Synechococcus sp. PCC 7335: one gene and its partner. The protein of the gene in region 2 binds, or shares a complex with, the protein of the main gene of each other region. Links are inferred from orthologs where the notes say so. Each region holds a gene or a part of one and is shown on either strand. Other genes may lie near its edges.

Evidence for each region.
Region 1: the proteins of carA (region 2) and carB are in contact, whole or in part, in a solved structure (PDB 1KEE), measured with the Escherichia coli proteins. The link is inferred for Synechococcus sp. PCC 7335 from one-to-one orthologs.

What each region holds. Positions count from the first base shown.
Region 1 is NZ_DS989904.1:3,392,364-3,396,430, forward strand. The notes cover bases 219-3,964. They hold carB (carbamoyl-phosphate synthase large subunit), read left to right. Parts: upstream 219-521; coding sequence 522-3,764; downstream 3,765-3,964. Other genes in these bases: S7335_RS14490 (Fe(3+) ABC transporter substrate-binding protein), read right to left, coding at 219-346; S7335_RS27825 (hypothetical protein), read left to right, coding at 3,962-3,964. Outside these bases: more of S7335_RS14490, read right to left, coding at 1-218; more of S7335_RS27825, read left to right, coding at 3,965-4,067. UniProt on the Escherichia coli protein: Large subunit of the glutamine-dependent carbamoyl phosphate synthetase (CPSase).
Region 2 is NZ_DS989904.1:4,141,189-4,144,294, reverse strand. Bases 76-2,860 are described here. They hold carA (glutamine-hydrolyzing carbamoyl-phosphate synthase small subunit), read right to left. Parts: upstream 2,173-2,860; coding sequence 979-2,172; downstream 76-978. Other genes in these bases: S7335_RS17385 (TIGR02281 family clan AA aspartic protease), read left to right, coding at 2,261-2,860; S7335_RS17395 (STAS domain-containing protein), read right to left, coding at 511-852; S7335_RS17400 (Mini-ribonuclease 3), read right to left, coding at 76-428. Outside these bases: more of S7335_RS17400, read right to left, coding at 1-75; more of S7335_RS17385, read left to right, coding at 2,861-3,106. UniProt on the Escherichia coli protein: Small subunit of the glutamine-dependent carbamoyl phosphate synthetase (CPSase).

The DNA of each region.
Region 1 (4,067 bases), 750 kb from region 2 along the record:
CTGGCACTACACTATTCAAAACTTCAGAGGACACTGGCTGCAGAATTCCCGCCTCTTGTGCCCGCCATAGCCGTCCGGCATCTACTGCAATAAACACATCGGCTGGGCTTTCCTCGCCCTCATTGCTAATTCTTTCAATCAGCTCATCCGGCTTACCTTCTAGCACATTCACCTGAATGCCGGTTTGTTCAGTGAACTCTTCATACAGTTCCTCATCGACGTCGTAGTGCCGAGCAGAGTACAGATTCACAACTTGTTCAGCCTGATCTGAACTGCCCTGGCAGGCAGTAATGCCTAGACCGACCAAAAGCGTGATTCCACACAGGTAGCGTCTACTTATCTTCATTCTATACTCTTCGCTTGTTGACAATTACTATTAACTAGTAAAAAAGTTAAGGGCTAATTATGCAACCCTTTCTTGATTACTTTATTGTTAGGAACAGTTGTCATTTTGGGGAAACGGTCAAAACCAGTCTGATCATTTGCTGTAGAATTGGTTGGATTTATTAAGTTTGGTCCCCATGCCCCGTCGAAACGACCTCAAAAAGATAATGCTCATTGGTTCTGGCCCGATTGTGATTGGCCAGGCCTGTGAGTTTGACTACTCTGGAACTCAAGCCTGTAAGGCGCTGCGAGAAGAAGGGTATGAGGTTGTGCTGGTCAACTCTAATCCAGCAACGATCATGACTGATCCTGATATCGCTGATCGCACTTACATAGAACCCCTGACAGCTGACTTATTAGAACAGGTGATTGTTCGAGAACGGCCAGACGCGTTGCTGCCTACGATGGGCGGTCAAACCGCGCTAAACCTTGCGGTAGAACTGGCTAAGTGTGGCGTCTTAGACAAATACGGTGTCGAGCTAATTGGGGCAAAGCTAGAAGCCATCGAAAAAGCCGAAGATCGCAAATTGTTTAAAGAGGCCATGCTTAAAATTGGCGTTGGCGTCTGTCCCTCTGGGCTCGCTGAGACAATGGATGAGTCTTGGGAAATTAACCAGCAAATTGGCTCATATCCACTCATTATTCGTCCGGCCTTTACGATGGGCGGCAGCGGCGGTGGGATTGCCTACAACAAAGAAGAGTTTGAAACAATCTGTCGCTCAGGGCTAGAAGCGAGTCCGGTTTCTCAGATCTTAATCGAGCAGTCTTTATTGGGATGGAAAGAATATGAGCTAGAAGTGATGCGTGATCTAGCCGATAACGTTGTGATTATCTGCTCTATTGAGAATATTGATCCCATGGGTGTTCATACTGGCGACTCGATCACGGTTGCCCCTGCCCAGACCCTAACGGACAAAGAATATCAGCGCCTGCGCGATGCCTCGATCAAAATTATCCGTGAGATTGGCGTAGAAACAGGTGGCTCGAACATTCAGTTTTCGGTCAATCCAGATACTGGTGATGTCATCGTTATTGAGATGAATCCTCGGGTTTCTCGGAGTTCGGCCTTAGCGTCTAAAGCCACTGGATTCCCGATTGCCAAATTTGCGGCTAAGCTCGCGGTCGGCTATCGCCTAAATGAAATCTCTAATGACATCACCAAAAAGACACCCGCTAGCTTTGAGCCTACGATTGACTATGTGGTCACTAAAGTTCCTCGGTTCGCTTTTGAGAAATTCCCAGGTTCGTCTTCAACATTGACTACACAGATGAAATCTGTTGGCGAGGCGATGGCGATTGGTCGAACGTTTACAGAATCTTTTCAAAAGGCACTGCGATCGCTAGAAACAGGTCGAGCTGGCTGGGGGTGCGATCGCTCTGAGAAGCTACCGACGCTTTCCCAGGTTCGCAGCGACTTACGCCGTCCTCATCCAGAGCGGATCTTTGCTGTTCATCATGCGATGAAGTTAGGGCTATCGGTCGAGGAAATCTACGAACTTACTGCTATTGATCCCTGGTTTTTAGACAAGTTTGCGAGCTTGATCACGATCGAAAAGTTCCTTAGGCAGACGCCTTTGCCTGATATTAATAAGTCGCAACTGCTAGCTATTAAGCAAGAAGGCTTTAGCGATAGACAAATCGCCTTTGCCACGCGATCTCATGAAGACACCGTCCGTGAGTATCGCAAGTCGCTTGACGTTGTTCCTGTCTATAAGATGGTCGATACTTGCGCTGCTGAGTTCGAATCTACTACACCCTATTACTACTCGACTTACGAAGAAGAGAGTGAAGTTCTTCCTTCTGATCGCCGCAAGGTGATGATCTTGGGAGGGGGGCCTAATCGGATTGGTCAGGGCATCGAGTTTGACTACTGTTGCTGCCATGCTTCTTTTGCGTTGCAGGCTGATGACTATGAGACGATTATGGTCAACTCTAACCCGGAGACAGTCTCGACCGACTACGACACCAGCGATCGCCTCTACTTTGAGCCCTTGACCAAAGAAGATGTGCTCAACATTGTTGAAGCGGAAAATCCTGACGGTGTGATTATCCAGTTCGGCGGTCAAACCCCCCTCAAGCTTGCTGTTCCCTTGCAAGACTACTTAGACAGTGGTGCCTCTGAAGAGATCAAAACCAAAATTTGGGGGACCTCTCCTGATTCGATTGACGCGGCTGAAGACCGCGAACGTTTTGAGCAAATGTTGCGCGAGCTTGATATTCGTCAGCCGCCTAATGGGCTTGCTCGCAGCAATGAAGAAGCTCTCAAAGTGGCCCGAGAGATTGACTATCCTGTTGTCGTTCGTCCTAGCTACGTGCTAGGCGGTCGCGCGATGGAAATTGTCTATTCTGACGAAGATCTTGTTCGCTACATGACGACTGCTGTGCAGGTAGAGCCCGACCATCCCATTTTGATCGATAAGTTTCTAGAAAATGCGATTGAGGTGGATGTCGATGCGATCGCAGATCGCACTGGCACGGCTGTCATTGGCGGCATTATGGAGCATATTGAGCAAGCGGGTATTCACTCTGGTGACTCCGCCTGCACTCTACCTACCGTTAGTCTTTCTGAGGCGGCCCTTGCCACTATCCGCGACTGGACCTTCAAACTTGCAAAGCGTCTTAATGTTATTGGTCTGATGAACATCCAATACGCTATTCGAGGCGAACAGGTTTATATCATTGAGGCTAACCCTCGCGCCTCGCGCACGGTTCCTTTCGTTTCTAAAGCCACAGGCGCACGCCTCGCTCAGCTTGCCGTTCGGGTCATGTCTGGTAAAACCCTTACTGACCTTGGCCTGACCGAAGAGATTATTCCGGCTTACCTGTCTGTTAAAGAAGCCGTTCTTCCCTTCAATAAATTCACGGGCACCGATACATTACTAGGCCCAGAGATGCGCTCTACAGGGGAAGTTATGGGCATTGATACCAGCTTTGGCCAAGCCTATGCTAAGGCGGAGCTAGCCGCCGGTCAAATCCTGCCTCAGTCAGGTACCGTCTTTATCTCTGTCAATGACAGGGACAAAGCAGCAGTGATCCCTATCGCCAAAGAGTTTGTCGAAGCAGGGTTTGGTATTGTTGCCACCAGCGGCACCCACCGCACTATCAGCGAAGCCGGTGTTGACGTTGAGTCCATCCTCAAGATCCATGAGGGTCGCCCTCACGTAGGCGACGCTATCAAAAACCAAACCATCCAGCTAATTGTCAATTCTCCGGTTGGAGAAGCCGCGCAAGAAGACGATCGTATCTTGCGCCGCACCGCTCTTGACTATAAGATTCCAACCGTTACTACTCTCGCTGGTGCCAAAGCCACTCTTGCTGCAATCCGATCTCTAAAAGAGAATCAGCTAACTGTCAAAGCACTACAAGATCATTTGGCCTGAGCGTTTCTCTGATAGCTATACCAGAATGCACTTAAGTCTAGAAGTATCAACATATTATCTGCGAGACTATTTGATGCAATCTTGTCAGTGGAAACTGTCAGAACTAAGTATACAAAATGGGCATAACCTTCTGTTAGCCTAGGAAGGAAGTTTCCGCTCGGTTTCCGCTCGCTGCTCGTGACCTGTTCCTACTGTCAGTGGTTCCACGTTTTGCCGCTGCGCTAAGCTATCAGGACTTGACTGAGTTCTTTCTGCTGCGAGGCTTCCAGTTCACCCACGAAACCGTGAAAGATTGGGAAGAAC
Region 2 (3,106 bases):
ATTAATCTAGGCTGGTCAGTGAGATAGAGAAACCCAATGAGGCTTTCTAGGCCGGTTGCTTTTTGGTAGTCCTGCCCCCTGGCTCGCCGGCTTTTACCAGTAGTTGCATTTCGGCCTCTTCTGACAATATCTTTCTCAGCATCCGTGAGAACAGGACTAAGCAGATCAACGAAGTGCGACTGCTGTTCTGCTTTGACCTGAGTCACGACCTGATGATGATAGTCGCGAATGCGTTGGGCAGGAATAAGAAGACGCGATCGCACATACAGCTCAAAAACAGCGTCCCCGATATAGGCTAACGAAATCGGAGAAATCGTATTCAGCTCGCTAGCGCTTAGTCGGTTGTACTCTGATGTGGGACATGCCCTAGCATCTACAAACTGCGCATCTATCAGCTGCTTGAAGCTTTGGTCGGGAGAATTTCCCATATCAGAAAGTTCTAATAAAAACTCGATGCATAATCCTTTAGGTCAAAAAAAAATTAGATCTAAATTTCTATTGCTTGAGTTTTCAATTTTTAAGATTTTCGAGCGCAGCCTCTACGTTGGGCTGTAAAGATAAGAACTGTTCTAATCGAACTAGTTTAACCGTTTGAGTAACCCGAGGATTACTGACCACTTGAACGCTGCCGCTCTCACCTTTTGCCTTTTTGACCAGACGAACGAGTGCACCCAAGCCGGAGCTATCAACAAAGTCTATCGTAGAGAGATCCAAGATGATATGAGCTGGACCGTCCTCAATATACTTGTTGAGAACCTTAAGGAAAGTGGGCTCAGAAAAAGCGTCTAAAAGTCCAGTAAGGCGGAAGATTTGACATTTCCCTCTAACTTCGCGGGTGCCTCTTAGACTCACTGTTAGGGTAAGCGACTCAGCGATGGGATCCTCCTAGTATGCCTAGCATTCAACAACAATATGACGATTAAGTATAGGACAAGATACTATCAACTGCAATACAGCTTTTTGCATACTTTCTTATGCTTACTTCTGCTCAGGTACCTGCCCTTGAGATGAGCGCGATCGCTCGCGCATGGCTTGGACAAAATTAGCGAATAGATAGTCGGCGTCATGAGGGCCTGGACTAGCCTCTGGGTGGTACTGCACCGAGAACACAGGCAGCTGCCGATGACGAATGCCAGCAACGGTCTGATCGTTGAGGTTAAGGTGCGTAATTTCTACTTGCTCTTCGTCGATAGAACCTGCGTCGAGGGCAAACCCATGATTTTGACTCGTGATTTCTATCTGTTCGGTAAGACCACAGGGCTGATTGAGGCCGCGATGTCCAAACTTGAGCTTAAAAGTGTCTGCGCCCAGAGATAGTCCCAAGATCTGATGACCCATGCAGATTCCAAAGGTCGGCAGCTCGCTCGCTAGCAGCGCTTGGGTCACTGCAGGAGCACCCGTGACAGCAGCGGGATCCCCGGGACCATTAGAAAGAAAAATACCGTCAGGCCGGTAGCTCAAGACGTCTTCGGCGGAGGTGTCGGCTGGTACAACAATGACTTTACAGCCATAGCTAGCAAGGCGCTTGAGGATATTACGTTTAATGCCAAAGTCAATGGCGACAACAGTTAAAGGAGGTTGATCAACGCCTTGAGAGTTTACTAAATCGGTGTCTGAGGCAGTAAAGGCCCAGTTTTCTTCAGTGATTTCTTTCCACTCGTAAACTTTATCGGTGGTGACTTCTTTGACTAGGTTAAGTCCCTCCATAGAAGGCAGCGTCTGTAGCTGTCTGAGCAGCTCGTCTGGGTCTAAGATTTCGCTAGAGAGAATGCCATTCATCGCGCCGACGCTGCGCAGCTTCCTGGTGAGTGCCCTAGTATCGATACCATGAATGCCAGGAATCTGGTGATCTATCAGGTAGTCGCTTAGGGACTGGGTAGAGCGCCAGTTGCTTGGCCGATCGCATACATTTTTTGCGATCGCCCCTTTGATATAAGGTCGCACCGACTCTTCATCCTCTGGGTTGACCCCGGTATTTCCTAGCTCTGGATAGGTGAACGTTACCATCTGACCGCAGTAGCTTGGGTCAGTCATGACTTCTTGATAGCCGGTCATGCCCGTATTGAAAACGACTTCTCCCATCGATGTACCCGTCGCCCCAAAAGACCAGCCTCTGTATATAGAGCCATCTTCTAAGACAAGCAAAGCAGGTTGGGCAGCGGGGTTAAACATAGTAGGGCGTCAAGAAAATCCGTATAAGACGTAATAGAAGACCAGCTCGGTTGGGGCAAGGTAGAGAGAGGCACTCTACAAATTCCTAATGGCTCGCCGTCCCTTTTTTCATCGCTTCATATTATTGCCTAGTTTGGTCGGATTCGCGTGCTACGCTTGTCAGCCGATATCTACAATCACAGACATCAGTTCAGAGAATGAAACGCCCACCAAGCGAGCTAGTTCGGCTAGTGATCAACCTGCGCAGCAAAATAGCCAGCAGGACGACTTAGGATTAGGACGCTCAGCCGCTGCGAATACAACCAATCTAGCTAAAGCTACTGAAGCCGCATCTGAAGCTACAAAAGCTAACTCGATTCGAGCCTCCTTAGATGCTTATCAACTGGGGATAGAGTTAGCCGTTAGTGCCGATACGCTTAGCCAATCTGCGATCTCTCCAGACGATTGGAATCTGGTGCTTAGCCGATGGACCAGAGCAGCTGATCAGCTTAAGCAAGTCACTGCCGATAGTGAACACTATCCATCTGCTCAGCAAAAAATAGCAGACTATACCCATAACGCCACCCAAACCCAAGCCAGAATTAAACAGCTTCAAACCGAGGTCCATGTTCCTTTAGCCTCTATTCCTGCGGCTTCCTTGGAGAAAGCAGCGTCCCAAGGTGATCGCACTGCAGATCAAGCAGCAGGCAACCAGCGGGTGCGGGTTCCAATTGTGCGACGGCTGCACGGGACGCCAGTAGTACAGGTCACGTTCAACGGTAGTCGAACCTATGACATGATCTTAGACACGGGCGCTAGCCGTACATTGATTACCCGGCAAATGGCCAACGAACTAGGGATAGAAACGATAGAACAGATGGTGGCAGCGACCGCTAGTGATGCTGAGGTTACTTTTGATATTGGTCAGGCGCGTACTATCTCGATGGGTTCGCTG